DNA from 2 places in the Clostridium tanneri genome. Region 2 is predicted to be linked to the other one. Evidence: riboswitches for the same ligand, from Rfam matches in the RefSeq annotation. Region 2 holds a riboswitch; the other holds the start of a gene.
What was found. Region 2 has a riboswitch for glycine ahead of P8V03_RS06185 (GrdX family protein). Riboswitches for the same ligand answer to the same signal wherever they lie in the genome.

Region 1 (8,059 bases), on a different contig from region 2:
TATGGGATAATGCCAGAAGGGTACACTATAAAGAGACTTTATGGTGAAAGTCAAGGGTTGTATGTAGAGGTGAAGGGAAACAAAACAGTTATAAAAGGCAGAGACTTTTCAAAAAAATCCTGGGTGTTTACAAAAGAAATAGATTTAAGTCCAAAATAATTAAGCATTATTGGTTCCAGAGAAGGTTAACTAGCTTTTCTGGAACCTTTTTATTATATATCTAGCCATGCTTCGCTGAGGAGTTTTATGCCTTCAGTAATAGCGTCGCCCTTCAAGCCTCCAAAGCCAATAATTATTCTAGGATGTACGCAGCTGCTTTTATTATATAGGTAAGTTGAATAAGGATATACCTTAACCCCTAGATCAGCGGCAGAGTCAACTAGCTCCTGCTCCTTCATTCCATTCTTAACTTCAATAAGAAGATGCAGTCCAGCATCCCTTCCAACAACTATTACTCTGTCATCCATATACTGATTTATTGCATTCATAAGTATGCCATGTTTTTTACTGTAGATATTTCTCATTTTTCTTATATGACTTTCCCAATGGCCTCTCTCTATAAACTGTTGAAGTATTTGCTGGTTAAGTCTCGGAACAGATTGCTCATAAAAATAGTAGTCTTGATTGTAAAGTTTTAAAAGCCTTTCTGGAAGAACCATATAGCTTATACATATAGATGGAAGAAGATATTTTGAAAAAGTGCTGAGGTAAATTACATTATCAGAGTTTGATAAACCCTGCAAAGCGGGAATAGGTTTTCCATGATACCTATATTCACCATCATAATCTCCTTCAATTATTAAGCCATTCTCCTCTTCAGCCCATTTAAGCAGCTTTAATCTTTTTCCTATAGGCATAATAATTCCCCAGGGAAATTGCTTTGACGGGGTAATATATACTATTTTAGCACCACTGGACTTTAGCATTTCTATATTTATACCGTCCTTTTCTATAGGAATTCCTACTACTTCGAATCCTAAATTCCTAAAGATTGATTTCATTTCTATACAACCAGGGTCTTCTATGGCAATTTTAAATTTTCTTAGACCTGCTAACTGGCAGATTATGCTTACAAGATGCTGAGCGGTAGAACCAATAACTACTTGTTCTTCTTCGCAGTAAACAGCTCTGCTATGTCGAAGATAAGCAGAAATTTCTTTCCTAAGCTTTACTTCCCCTCTAGTATCGTCATACTTAAATAGATATCCTTTCTCAGGGGTTAAACATTCTGTAGTAAGTTTTTTCCACACAGAAAAGGGGAAATTATCTAAATCTACAGAATTAGGGTCAAAATCATAATCATACTTAAGCTGAAGCTGAAATTCTTTCTTTATTTGAGGAGAAGTTTTTTCGCAACTGAAGTCTTTTTCTAGTTCAGATACATACAAACCACTGCGAGGTCTGCTTTCAATATATCCTTCGTCTACCAATTGCTGATAAGCGCTTTCAATAGTATTTTTACTTATCATTAAGTTTTGTGATAACTGTCGGATAGAGGGAAGACGGGTACCTACAGATATTTTGCCGGATTTTATTTCTTCTCTTATATATCTATATAGTTGACAATACATAGGTAAGTCCGAATCTTTTTTCAATATTGGGTTTAATTCTAACATTACTACCTCCAAAAACATAATTTTAACTTGGTGAATCATAGATAAGGTACTTTTTACTACAAACTGACCCCTTAAATATTAATAGATTTGTCACTTTGAATAATAACAGTTTATGAATATAATTAATTATATCAAAGGCTAAATAGAATATAAAGTAATTTAATAATTGAAAAGAGAGGTTTTAATATGAGTAGTAATTTTAAGGCAACAATTAAACTGCCACAGGCAGTAGCACTGTATATTGGAGCAGTATTAGGGTCAGGTATATTGATAATCCCTGGACTTGCGGCAGAAATTGCAGGACCTGCTTCTCTGATGGCCTGGGCAGGAATGATGATTTTAGTGCTTCCGTTGGCACTTTCCATGGGGTTCTTATCTCAAAAATATCCTAGTGCAGGAGGGGTATCTCACTTTGTAACTAAAGCCTTCGGAGACAGAATGGGGGCAGTTATAGGATGGTTTTTCCTTATGTCTGTTCCAATAGGAGCACCTGTAGCCTCTATAACTGGAGCGGGATATTTCAGTTCAGCTTTTGGATTAGGACAAAGGTGGACTATTATTATTGCTGTAGCAATGCTTATGCTGGCATTAATCATAAACTTTATTGGTATGGATATTGCAGGAAGTATACAGGTAGCTGTTGTAATAAGTATTATATTAGTACTAGTACTAGCAGTAATTGGATCAATACCAAATATAGAACTAAAAAACTTTTCTCCCTTTATGCCAAAGGGAATAGCCAGTGTAGGAAAAGCATCTTCAATTCTCTTCTGGTGTTTTATTGGATGGGAAGCGGTGTCCCATTTGTCCGAGGAGTTTGTCAATCCAGAAAAGGATGTTATAAGAGCTACAATAATTTCTGCGATTATTGTAGGTATTCTCTACTTTATGACTGCTTTAGCTACCGTTGGAACTAATAGCTATGGAGCAGGGTCACAAGCAGCTTTAGTTACTATAATAGGTAGAATATTTGGGCCAGCTGGAAAAGTAGTAATAGGTACTATCAGTCTGCTTATATGTACTGCTACAGTTATTGCCTATGTTGGAGCAGCATCGAGATTAGCATTTTCTCTATCGAAAAATGGAGAAGCACCTAAGTTTTTTGGATATGTCTCAAAAAAATATAATACGCCGCTAGGAGGACTTATTTTCTTAGGGCTATCCTTTATTTTAGTAGTTACACTATACTCTCTAAAAATAGTATCTCTTACAAGTTTAATTCAACTTCCTAATGCCACATTCATACTAACCTATCTAGGTGGTTGTGCAGCAGGAATAGTGCTGCTTAAGGATAACAAAATAAAGTTTACAATAAGCCTTATCTCACTAATAGCAACAGTTGTTATCTTTGTTTTTGCAGGATGGGCAATATTATATCCATTGATAATAAGCGTTGCTGTTATAGCTGGTAAGTTAATAAGCAGGAAAAAGGTTCTTACACAAGAGAATACCATATAACTCATAGGCCGTAACCTAATAAAGCAGCGTTGTTTTATTAGGTTATCTGCTCTTAAGGGGAATTTATCCTAATTACTTTTACCACTGGCTTATACACAGAATATGAGTTATAATTAAAAATGATAAGTACAGATAAGTAATGTAAGTTAAACTACTGAAGAGATAAATTTAACGATAGGAGAAAAGTTTATGAAAGATATATCTTCAATATTAATAAACATTTTAGTTATGGGGTTTATAGTGTATGGATTTGTAACCTTAGGCAGTAAAATAAGTACTTTTGGAATAATAATAAATAGTGTTGCAGCAACAGCTGTAATTTTTAGCACATATACAAATATCAAAAATATAAAAAATAAGAAGTCCGGTAAATAAATAAACAAACTAAAAGAGGTATGGCAGTTTTGCCATATCTCTTTTAAGTTATTCATTTAGCAGCACTACAAGCCTAGTTACAATAATATTAAAGCCATTGTCAGTAACTTGAAGTATAGATTCTATAGCCCCTAAGGTGTCTGAATTGTACAAACCTATTATTCTTTGATTTGTAAGAAGGTAAAATACATCAGCTCCATTTAAGCTTAAAGGGGATAGGGCACCAAGGCTTAATACTCCGCCAACTTCCGGTTTTTTCAAAGTTCCATTTGGATTATAAAGGTTAGATAAATAATCATTATCTCTTATAGCAGTAAGATCTATTAAACCCTTTAGCTTTCCGTCCTCTGAAGTGATTTTAACTTTATAGTAATCCTGATAAACAGCATTATAGGTGCTCATTTCATTGAATTTGTCAACATCGAAAAGAGACTTGGTGATATTGTCCTTAAAGGAGTAAAGATAATTAAAGTAGTATCCACCGCTGCCTCCTGATGCGATAGACAAAAGCACTTGAGGAACTTTGTCCTCTGTAAATTTTCCGATGAATAAGGTTGGAGAATAACCATCATTATTCTCTGGTTTTACTACTATATCCGCAGCCGCTTTTTTATTTTTTATAGTAAGAGTTATGTCTTCAATAAAACCGTTTTCTCCATAAGGTTTTTTACCGGTGAGGGTGAGTGTTTCAAGAACTCCGTCACCATCTACGTCTGCGTATTTAGTTTGTAGTACATATACTTTGTCCGTTTGAAGCTCTTTAGGTATTCTGGTAAACATGAAAATCTCCTATTATTATTGCTATATACTATAGTATTCAAAAATAGGAAAAAGGTAAACAAATTATAGTAAATATGAGGGAAATGGAAATAGGTTAAAATAAGTTATTGTTTATGTTAATATATAAACTGAGATTGTTTGACAATTTTAAAAAATATATGCTGAAGTTAAAGATGAAAGGATAGAGTTATGAAAATAGAAAGAATAAGTAAAAGTACTACTATGTTTACCTTCGATAGTATCGAAAACTACTTAACCAGTGTTTTTTTAATAGAAAAGAAATCAAAAAACTATCTTATAGATACCTTCTGCGGTCCAGGCAGTATGGAAGCAATTATAAATCAATTAAACAGTAAAAAAGAAACAGTAGTAATTAATACTCACTTCCATTGGGATCATATATGGGGAAATTGTAGCTTTAAAGGAAGTAATATAATTGGTCATAGGCTTTGTAGAAAGCTATCAGATGAGTTATGGGAAGAACAAATAAATAAAAATACTAAGTATATTGATGGAAAAGTAGAAAAGCTCTTGCCCAATATAACCTTTGAAGAAAAAATTATCTTTGAAGAAGATGGTATAGAATTATTCTACAGCCCTGGTCACACAGTAGATAGTATCTCCATATTTGACCGGGAAGAGAAAGTACTATATGTAGGAGATAACTTAGAAAGACCTATAGTATATGTAGAAAGTGAGGACGTTTCTACATATGTTAAAACTTTAGAAAACTATTTAAAGTACAATGCTAAAAAAATTGTAGCCAGTCATACTTCAAATTTATCAGAAGAAGATATATTTAGTACCATTAGCTATTTAAAAGATCTAATGGAAGGGAAAAAAGTAGACTTTGAATCAGAATATACAAGGACTGTACATAAACAAAATATGGATATGATATATAAAAATTAATTATTTAGTATAAAAAATCTCAGCACATTCATTTTGGATTATTATATTATACATGGTGAAAATTTTAAAATGTAATAAAGGGTGTTAATATTCTAACTATTCTTGAAAATGAAAAAATTGGTAAGTATAATAAAGGTATAATAAAAAAACTTCGGATGACTATAGCGTGAGATAACATTTGTTAACCGAAGGAGCAATAGTATAGTTCCACGGCTATATTAGAAACTCTCAGGTAAAATTAGCGCTGTAGGACGAAACTCTGGAAAGGCTGTTTGAATACAGAACCGATGGTGCAAGACATAGTTTGTGTCGAGACTCTCAGGTAAAGTTACAGAGGATATGTGGGTTAAATTAAGCTTTAACATTCATATCCTCTTTTTGTCATGGAAAAAAATATTAGGGGGGCATTAAAAATATGGAACAATTGAAAAAAACTCCATTAATTGATTCTTATGAAAAATATGGAGGAAAAATAATAGACTTTGCAGGCTGGGCACTGCCTGTACAATATGAGGGAATAATACAGGAACATGAAGCAGTACGTACAAAGGCAGGATTATTCGATGTTTCCCATATGGGTGAGGTAGAAGTAATTGGGGAAGATGCATTTAGTTTTGTGCAAAATTTAGTAACTAATGATGTAAAGGCTCTTGTAGATAACCAAGTTTTATATACACCTGTTTGTTATCCTGACGGAGGAATTGTAGATGATATATTAGTGTACAGGTTTAATGAAAAACATTTTTTCTTAGTAATAAATGCAGGAAATATTGAAAAGGACTTTCAGTGGATGGTTGAGAACAAAGGCAAATTTAATGTAGAACTTAATAATATATCTCCTTCAGTGGTTCAGCTTGCAATTCAGGGTCCAAAGGCTGAAGAAATACTTCAAAAGCTTGTAGATACAAGTTTACAGGAGATCAAATTCTTTTTCTGTAAGAGGAATGTTTCAATTGAAGGGATAAAATGTTTAGTTTCTAGAACAGGCTATACTGGGGAAGATGGTTTTGAAATTTATACCTCCTCAGAAAAGGCAGTATCCTTATGGGATAAAATATTGGAAACTGGAAAAGAAGATGGATTAAAGCCTGCAGGTTTAGGCTGCAGAGATACCTTAAGATTTGAGGTAAACTTACCGTTATACGGAAATGAGTTATTGGATACAATAACCCCTCTGGAAGCAGGATTAGATTTCTTCGTTAGGCTGGATAAGGAAAACTTTATAGGGAAAGATGCCCTTGTGAAACAAAAAGAAGAAGGTTTAAAGAGAAAAATAGTTGGCTTTGAAATGAAGGATAGAGGTATTCCTAGACATGGCTATGAAGTTTTCGTCGGTGATAAGAAAATAGGTCAAGTTACTACCGGTTATCTGTCACCATCGTTGAAAAAGAATATAGGACTTGCTTTAATCGATTATGATTATTCTAATTTAGGAACCACAATCTTTATAAAGGTCAGAAATAAGCTTAGTGAAGCTGTGGTAGTTAGTAAAAAATTTTATAAAAAGAATTACAATAAATAATTTAAGGGGGATTTAAATATGAAGGTTTTAAAGGAATTACTTTATAGTAAGGATCATGAATGGGTAAAGGTTGAAGGAGATAAGGCTTATATAGGAATCACTGACTATGCACAGGATTCCTTAGGAGATATAGTTTTCGTTGAACTTCCGCAGGTAGGTGCAGAATTATCTAAGGAAGATACTTTTGGAGTTGTTGAATCGGTAAAAGCAGCATCAGATTTGTATACACCAGTAAGCGGAAAAGTGATTCAAATAAATGATAATTTAGTAGATAGTCCAGAAGCAGTAAATGAAGATGCTTTTGGAAATTGGATGATAGTTATTGAACTTAATGATAAGTTAGAGCTTGAGGGATTATTAAATTCAGAAGAATATAAAAAAGTATGTGGTTAGGAGGTGTAAATATGCATCCATATTTACCTTTGACAGTGGAGGATAAAGAATCAATGCTAAAATCCATAGGAATTAACTCAATAGATGATTTATTTGAGGATATTCCAAAGGAAGTTCGTCTAAGTAAAGGATTAAATATTAATCCTTCTATGTCAGAGATTGAAGTAGAAAATTACATGAATAAGTTAGCTAATTTAAATAAAAACTGTGAAGAGCTAGTTTGCTTTTTAGGTGCTGGGGCTTATGACCACTATATACCTTCAATAATTAAACACTTAGTAGGAAGATCTGAGTTTTATACTGCCTATACACCTTATCAAGCAGAGATAAGTCAGGGAACACTGCAGACAATATTTGAATATCAGAGTATGATAGCTAACCTTACAGGAATGGACGCAGCTAATGCGTCTATGTATGATGGAGCAACAGCAGCTGTAGAAGCTGCACAAATGGCTGTGGATACAACAAAAAGAAAGAATATTATTGTGTCTACTGCTGTTCATCCAGAAATAAGGAAGGTATTAAAAACTTACTGTAAATTTAAAAATCAAAAGGTAATAGAAATAGAGGAATTAGGGGGAGCTACTGATATAGAAAAGCTTAAAGCTGAACTTAATAAAGATGCAGCAGCCTTTATAGTCCAAACACCAAATTTCTTTGGAATAATTGAAGAATTGTCAGAAATAGAAAGGGTTGTACATGAAAATAAATCACTGCTAATTGTGTCTTGTGATCCTATTTCTCTAGGAATATTGAAAAATCCAGGAGAATACGGGGTGGATATAGCAGTAGGCGACGGTCAATCTCTCGGCAATAATTTAAACTATGGAGGACCTTATTTGGGGTTCCTTGCTACAACTAAAAAACACCTTAGAAAAATTCCAGGAAGAATTGTAGGGGAAACTACAGACAAGGATGGTAAAAGAGGGTTTGTTTTGACTATGCAGGCAAGGGAGCAGCATATAAGAAGGGAGAAAGCTTCTTCAAATATTTGCTCCAATCA
Region 2 (8,059 bases):
TCATATCTGTACCAGTAGCTCCCTTAATTCCTGCAATCTCTCCACAAGCTTTAGCAACGTTTCCGCCGCCTCTTTGGTTCATATCACCTATTGCTTCTTCTGAACACTCTATTAAGTAGTCAACTTCATTTACATCTATTCCTGAGCTTTTTATAAGGTGCATTAAGGATAATACTCCTGATGCTTTTACAACTAAGTTCTCTACTATGATGTGAGAAGATAGGTTAGCGTCAAACTCGTGTGCTCTCTTAACACATCCTACTAACTTACCGCCTTCGTATAAACCTTCAGCTACTCCCTTTTCTACAAGACCTTCTATAACAGATAGTTCTTCTCCTTCTTTTAATGCTTCTACTTTTGTATTTAAAATAGGGTGGGCATTAAACTTTTCTTTAACTTTCTCTGTAAAAGATTTCTCAAGGATTACTAGGTCAAAAACGTCTGAAGCCTTTATTAATCCATAAAACTCATCTTGAGGCATTATCTCACCAAACTTACCGAATCTATTAGCATTCTCAAGCTTGCTATTGTACCAAGGTCTTGGTAATTCTCCTAATTCTTCTGGAGTTACATTACCTATATATGTTTGATTTGGAGCATAGCCTACAACTTCATCAAAGGATCTTAAATGGTCCTTAATGCTTTTTAAGTATTCTGAATCTGGGTTTGTCTCCCTTTCTAACATTTGAGTAGTACCATTATGAATTATCATATCTGGTGCATTAACTAATACATATGATGCTTTTTTAATAACTGGAAAACTCATTATAAAACCCTCCTTAAATTTTGTTGAGAATTGAGAGTTGAAAATTGAAATTTAAAAGTAATTTTCAATTCTCAATTCTCAACCTATCTTTAAACTTTTTAACTATGTATAAAAACAGGGAATTGAAAATAGATTTTTTCAATTTTCAATTCCCTATATATTCACTTTACCTAGTGACAGTTTTAATTACTTATCAAAAACTGTTTGATCTTCAACTTCAGTTGAAAGTGCATTTAATGCCTTTTCTACTAAGTGATATCTTAATTCATACTCATCCTTAGATTCCAATGATGGGTTTCCAAGTGGGTGAGGTATTGCTATTGTTGGAACTATTCTGTTAGCTCCTACTGTTAAGGATATTGGAACTACTGTACACATATGAACTACTGGAAGTCCTCCACGTTCAATTTCTTTTACAAGTGTTGCACCGCAACGTGTACAAGTTCCTCAGGTGGAAGTAAGTATAACTGCGTCAACTCCATCAGCAATTAACTCTTTAACTATAGTCTCACCAAATTTCTTTGATGAAGCAACAGCTGTTCCGTTACCAACTGTAGTATAGAAATATCTGTGAAGTGATCCGATTTTTCCTTCCTTCTCCATTTGTCTTAATACGTCAACTGGAAGTACTCTGTCTGAATCAGTATTAGCATAAGTTGGGTCATATCCGCCGTGTGCAGTTTCATATGTTTCTGCAGTTAAGTCCATTACACCTTCTATATCATATTTACCGAACTTAGAAGCATTTGATGATTCTATGTGATCTGGATTTGTCTTTGGTACTATACCACCAGAAGTAACTAATGCTATCTTAGCTTTTGATATATCTTTTACAGCTGCATTTGGAGCAACTCTGTCGAATACAGGCATTTTGAATTCTGTAACAAACTCTTCGCCTTTTAACTTTTTAACAAGCATATCAACAGCTCTTTTTGATCCTCTTTCAGTAGCAAAGAAGTTCTTTCTTATTCCTCTTTCGATGTAGTTATCTTCTGAAGGTAATCCGATTTCTTGTCCCTTAGCAAGCTTTAATGCTAAAGCAGCAACCTTAGGAAGTGCATCTCTCATACCTGCTGCACTATTCTTAGTTTCAACGATGTAAAGATATTTTTTGAATAAGTCTGCACCTGGGTTTTCAATATACATAGCTGTAAGTACAGGTATTCCTAATTTCTCTTCAACTTCTTTAGCGATAGTTCCGCAAGCTACACCATATCTTCCAGCGTTGAAAGCAGGACCTGCTATAAATAGATCTGGGCTATATTTTTTAACCATATCTATAATTTCTGCTTTTGCTTCTTCAGTGTTCTCATTGAAATAAGAGTCTCCACAGATAACTGTAGCAACTATTTCAACACCTTCCTTGCTTAATAATCCGTTAAGTCCCATACCAGGACCTACAAAACCTTCTCTAACCTCTGGTTTTATATCTGCTTTTTCTTCTCCGCCGATACCAGCGTAGAATTGATTTATATAATGAACAACTTTAATCATTTCAGCATTTCCCCCCTTTTAGGAATTTAAACATATCAACTATTAATATTTTGAGTATTGAGTTCTCACGTTCTTAACTTCTTCGATGATAGCATCTACATCAAGAACCATTTCCATCATTCCGCACTGCTCATCGTAAACAGCTGCATCACATTCATCCTTTATTTCTGGCTCAACTACATGATAAACAGCTAATCCTAATGCTATTCCAGCAAGTGGACCTGCAAAAGTTGGGTCTCCAGCAGCTACAGTTTCAGCTGAAAGTCCTGAAGCTTCAGCTTCTGCTCCTCCGATTACTACAACAACGTTTTCTGCACCATGCTTATCAGTTAAGTCTTTTACTCTTTGTTGGATCTCCAGATCCATAGCACCAGCGGCTGTTCAGACAAAGCACTCTGTTGATGCAAAAACAACTTCTGCTCCTGCTGATTTAACGCAAGCTTCAATAGCTGGTCCTGGTATTCCGTCTCTATCTCCTACTGCTATAACTTTTTTTCCTTGTAACATCTATATCATCCTCTCTTTCAATCCACATAGTATAATGCACAATTACTTCTTTGTAATATCACTTATTATAAAATCTAAGCTATTTTAAAACATTTATATTTTTATATTAAATATTCTAACAATTCATCCTAATTTTTTACTAATTAGAATCCTTTTGCTGATAGATAGTTGAATCCTACTTCACTTGTAGCTCCAGTTATAACCTGAATCTCAGCTTCTATAGTACCATCTTCTCTTAAACTTCCTACGTGTCCTCCTGCTATTATATCAGCAGCTTCAACGTGTCCTATTACCTTCTTCATTACAGGAAGTATAACAACTTCATTAGCATTTCCACCTGTAACTACTGCATCACCCTTTGGTGTTGAGTCTGCAAGTGACTGAGAAGCTCCATCTTGTCCTGCATATTCATCTGTAATTAATACAGTTTTTATTCCCTTATCAGTGATTTTGTTGCAGTTCATAACTAAGTCAGCATCTGGATTACCGAATCCTTCTTCTGATATTATTACTGCATCTGCTCCTACATACTCAACTAACTTAGCAGTCATGTTTGATGATCTTTCTTTATCTGCAAGATAAACGTTTTCGTTTGTAATTACACAACCTAAGAAGTTATAGTCTTTTCCATGTCTTTCATATAAATCTTCAATAACTGGGTGATTCATATGAACATAGCTTGGGTTTTTATCACAAGCTGAAACACAGTTTCCACTTACAACAGCTCCATCAAATACTTCTGTTGGATATAAGAATGTTGGTATAATCTTCTTAGCATCTACTCCATATACATAAGTATCATGTAAAAGTCCTTGAGTTTGAAGCATGTATACGTATACTACTTTAGGAAGATTTGGATACTGTTCAACCTGTTTTAATAGTGGTAAAGTTTCATAAACTTTTACTTCATCTGGCTCAACGTTTCTTCCTGCTTCTCCAAGGTAAGTAGCAGCCTTAAATCCAACCATTCTTACAGCTTCTTCATGCTCGTGCTGTTTAACTCCTGCCTTTGGCTCACAAATAATAACTAAGTTATTTGTCTTTGAGAATGGAGTATACTTAGCTCCCTCTCCGCTCATGTCTATAATACCTTCTTGGAAACCAACTATTTTACCTGTAGTAACTACAGCTGCTCCCTTTAATACATGAGTTCTTCCTTCTCCAACCATGTCAACCTTGCTTATGAATCCTGGGAATATTCCGCCTTTTCCTTCAACCTTAACTCTTGGCTCGATAACATCCTTTACAGGTATTATTCTTGTTTCTTCACCTGGTTTTGCGATATCAAAGTCTATGCTCGCAAGTCTCTCATCTCCACTAACTGTTGCTAGTAACTCTTCTTTGTTTACATAAAGAACTCCATTTTCAACCTTTGTTTCAGCTCCAAATTGAATATCTTTTATGTTGATTTTTCCTAACTCTAAACGCAAAGTGTTCACCTCCAAATTTATTTGGATTGAGAGTTAAGTATTTAACTCCCAATCAATATTTAATACAATTTTCTAGGTTTATGAGTAATTATTTATTATTTAATAGCATAGAGTCTGCTGTTTAGTTAACTTATTTTGCAAACTGCCAACTCTCTACTATTAATTAGTAACTATTAAAGTGTTTCGTAGTAAGCTTTTATAAATCCTTCTATATCATCTAATGAAGCAATTTTATCTGCAGTTATTGAAGTTGCCTTTTCTCCATCCTTGTAGATTATCATTGTTGGTAATCCAAGAACCTTTTGTGATATAGCTAGTCTTCTTGCAGTGCTTGTGTTTAAGCTAGCAAACTTTATCTTGTCACCATATTTTCCTTCAAGGTCATGTACTCCTGGCATAAGCTGTTTACATATTTCACATTTATCTCCCCAGAAATCTACGAAAACTGGCTTTTCAGTATAAGTTAAAACTTCAGCTTCAAAATTCTCTTTGTTTAATTCTATCATTTCAAAATCCTCCTACTACCAATTTTTATTTACTATGTTCTGCTATATAATGCTCAGCAGCTGTTGCAGCTATAGCTCCATCTGCTGCTGCAGTTATAACCTGTCTTAAAGTTTTCTTTCTTACATCCCCTGCAGCAAATACTCCAGACATGTTTGTTCTCATGTCTTCATCTGTTACGATATATCCGCCTTCCATTTCTAATTGTCCATCGAACAATTGGGAAATTGGGTCATATCCAACAAATACGAAGCATCCATCTACTTTTAATTCACTAGTTTCACCAGTCTTTAAGTTTCTTACTACAAGACCTTCTAATATTTCATCTCCTAAAGCTGCATCAACAGTTGAATCCCAGATGAATTTTATCTTAGGATTTGCAAAAGCCTTTTCTTGTAATGACTTAGCTGCTCTTAAAGAATCTCTTCTGTGAATTATAGTTACACTCTCAGCAAACTTTGTAAGATATATTGCTTCAGTTATAGCTGAATCTCCTCCACCGATAACTGCAATATCTAGTTCTGTAAAGAAGTCTGCATCACAAGTAGCACAATATGATACTCCCTTTGCTCTTAGTTCTTGCTCTTGTTTAAATCCTGCAAGTCTTGGAGTAGCTCCTGTTGCTACTATTATAGTCTTTGCTCTGTAAGTTTCATTTTTTCCCTTTACAACCTTAACATCGCCCTCTAATTCTACCTCTGCGATATCATCTTTTCCGAAGTTAACTCCAAACTCCTCTGCTTGCTTTCTCATTCTTTCGATAAGACTTGGACCTGTACAATTCTCTATTGATCCTGGATAGTTTTCTAATTCATCTGTAGTTGAAGTTTGTCCTCCAAATTTAGCTCTTTCAATAAGTAATGTATCCATTCTTGATCTTGCAGCATAAAGTCCTGCTGATAATCCTGCTGGTCCACCACCGATTATTATAGTGTCGTAAATGTGTGACATTTTCATTACCTCCTACTATCTCTAATTAAACTATTACTGATAAAATTTGCTTAGAGCTATTCGCCCTTATGACTAAACCTTAATTTTACAGGATAACAATAAGTTTTTCAATTCCTGTACATTCTACTTAAAAGGGTGAACTATAATCTTTATTAAGCTACATTAATATAAGGCATGATAGATTAAATCATAATCTATCAACTGAAAGTCTTCTAAAACCTGTTCACTCCAATTAGGAATTCCAAACTTATTAGTGAACTTTTCAGTTGAACTTATTCCTTCTTCTATGTACTTTAAGGAGTCCACCTCTACAGCTTTTTCTCTATTTTTTGATATAATAACTGTTCTATAAGGCGTCTCATTTGGTTTTATACTACTCATTAAAGGATGAGTAAGAAGTTTATGACCATTATGAATATAGCTTCTTACCTTCTTAAATACATCTATGGTAGACCCATCTATAAATTCAGTTACATATTTACTGCTTAAATTCTCTTTGCTCATGGGATTATTTGTTACAACTATTATAGGTTCTATCATACTAACTCTCCTTTATAGGCTTTAAGCGCCATACATATATTTCCAACTAGACACACAAAAAAACAGAGATAAAAGCCTTCAGCCTTTACCTCTGTCTATTAACCTGAGAGTTTTACTCCTTCGGTGCATATGCTTTCCAGAGACTTGTCCATTTTCGGTCCTTTTGCCTGAGAGCTTCATACTATTTCGCTTATAGTACTTCCTCCTTCGGCTATCCACTTAAGGATGTCATATACCTAAAATTACTTTTTTAGATATATAACTAAGTAAATTCGCATTAACTGATTGTTAACATTTCTACTTAATCTCCCGAAAATTTCATCCAACATTATTGAATTTTGTTATGTTTTTGTTATGTTATTGTTTACATTTATTATTATATATTATCAAGTGCAAAAATTCTATACTTTTCTGAAATATTAATTATTACATTTTCTAATAAATCATATTCGAATTGCTGATAATATCACCCATCATTTACCAATATGGTTACTAAAAAATGAATTTATGTATATTTTTTCAATGAACTCTAACAAAATACGCTAATTTGTAACTTAATAATCTAAATTTATACAATTTTCGTCATTTTCTTTTAAGTTTTTATATTTTGACCCAATTCAACCATTGATAATTCATTAACAACCCAGTTGTGGAATTATGAACTATTTTTTAACAATCATTGATAAAAAAAATAAGCCGCACCTATTACAGTCAACTTATTTTAAACAAATTTTAAACAAAAGCAATAAGGTAAGCTTCATTCTAATTTAGTATGTTGTTAATAAATTAATATACAAGAGCTTCCTAGACTGTCGATGAAGTGAAACTTAAGTCAGATGAGTTTTTACCTCTATTGACCCTAGTTACCGAATAAAAGTGATTTAAAAATCTTCTACAAAGAATATGCCACAGGCATCTGGTCCAGCATGAACTCCAACTACACACCCAACTTCGCATTCAATAAAAGCATTTCCCCTAAGCTTCAACTCTTCTCTTAATGAACTAACATCCTTACTAGCTATTTCTAACAGTATAACATCTTCTCCTTGTTTTATTCCCTTTTTATCTCCATAATCTAAAATAGCCCTTATAGCTTTCTTACTTCCACGAACCTTATCAATAACAACCATTTCTCCATTTTCTACCGCTAATATAGGTTTTATACTTAATATATTTCCTATAATTCCTGCTGTTTTGGACAACCTCCCACCTTTAACGAGGTTGTCCAAACTATTAAAAACCAACGCACTTTTTATATGAGGTATTATCTTTAACAGTTCTTTTTCTATTTCTTCTATATTAAGTCCCATATCTTTCAACTTAGCAGCCTTTAGCACTAAGAGCCCTAATCCTGATGTGACATTTAAACTATCTATGACAACTATATTTTCTGTTTCCAGCGTTTCTTTCGCAATACAAGCTGATTGATATGTTCCGCTCATTTTTGAGGAGAGGTGAATGGAAACTACCTTATATCCCATATCTATATATTTTTTATAGCATTCTATAAATCTTTGAGGTATTACCTGAGCTGTTTTTGGAAATGTATCTGAGCTTGCCATTTTAGCTAAAAGGGTATGGGTGTTTATATCTATTCCATCCTTATAGCTTTCCTCATTAATACTAACTAAAAGCGGGAGTACCTCTATATCATGCTTTTTTATAATATAGTCTGGCAGGTCTGCGGTGCTATCTGTTATTATCTTTACCTTTTCCATCACTTCACAACCTTCCTACTTATTTCATATTAGGGAAATCCATCTGCCTCAGTGCCTCATATGCAACTATAGATACGGTGTTAGATAAATTTAAAGAACGAGTAGTAGTATTTATCATTGGTACTTTTATACACCTCTCAGGATCACTT

Region 1: another riboswitch for glycine. It lies ahead of gcvT (glycine cleavage system aminomethyltransferase GcvT); the one in region 2 lies ahead of P8V03_RS06185 (GrdX family protein).

The regions. Positions count from the first base shown of each region.
Region 1 is NZ_JARUJP010000018.1:58,190-66,248, reverse strand. Features, by position in the region: gene P8V03_RS14395 (metallophosphoesterase family protein) at 1-159, shown strand, start outside; gene pdxR (MocR-like pyridoxine biosynthesis transcription factor PdxR) at 213-1,616, opposite strand; gene P8V03_RS14385 (amino acid permease) at 1,803-3,074, shown strand; gene P8V03_RS14380 (hypothetical protein) at 3,264-3,449, shown strand; gene P8V03_RS14375 (hypothetical protein) at 3,498-4,229, opposite strand; gene P8V03_RS14370 (MBL fold metallo-hydrolase) at 4,419-5,141, shown strand; glycine riboswitch at 5,391-5,485, shown strand; gene gcvT (glycine cleavage system aminomethyltransferase GcvT) at 5,557-6,663, shown strand; gene gcvH (glycine cleavage system protein GcvH) at 6,682-7,056, shown strand; gene gcvPA (aminomethyl-transferring glycine dehydrogenase subunit GcvPA) at 7,068-8,059, shown strand, end outside.
Region 2 is NZ_JARUJP010000005.1:137,603-145,661, reverse strand. Features, by position in the region: gene grdC (glycine/sarcosine/betaine reductase complex component C subunit beta) at 1-766, opposite strand, end outside; gene grdB (glycine reductase complex selenoprotein B) at 953-2,260, opposite strand; gene grdA (glycine/sarcosine/betaine reductase complex selenoprotein A) at 2,303-2,767, opposite strand; gene P8V03_RS06200 (glycine/sarcosine/betaine reductase component B subunit) at 2,911-4,197, opposite strand; gene P8V03_RS06195 (thioredoxin family protein) at 4,371-4,703, opposite strand; gene trxB (thioredoxin-disulfide reductase) at 4,729-5,652, opposite strand; gene P8V03_RS06185 (GrdX family protein) at 5,815-6,192, opposite strand; glycine riboswitch at 6,282-6,334, opposite strand; glycine riboswitch at 6,338-6,440, opposite strand; gene P8V03_RS06180 (DegV family protein) at 7,074-7,910, opposite strand; gene P8V03_RS06175 (tRNA (cytidine(34)-2'-O)-methyltransferase) at 7,930-8,059, opposite strand, start outside.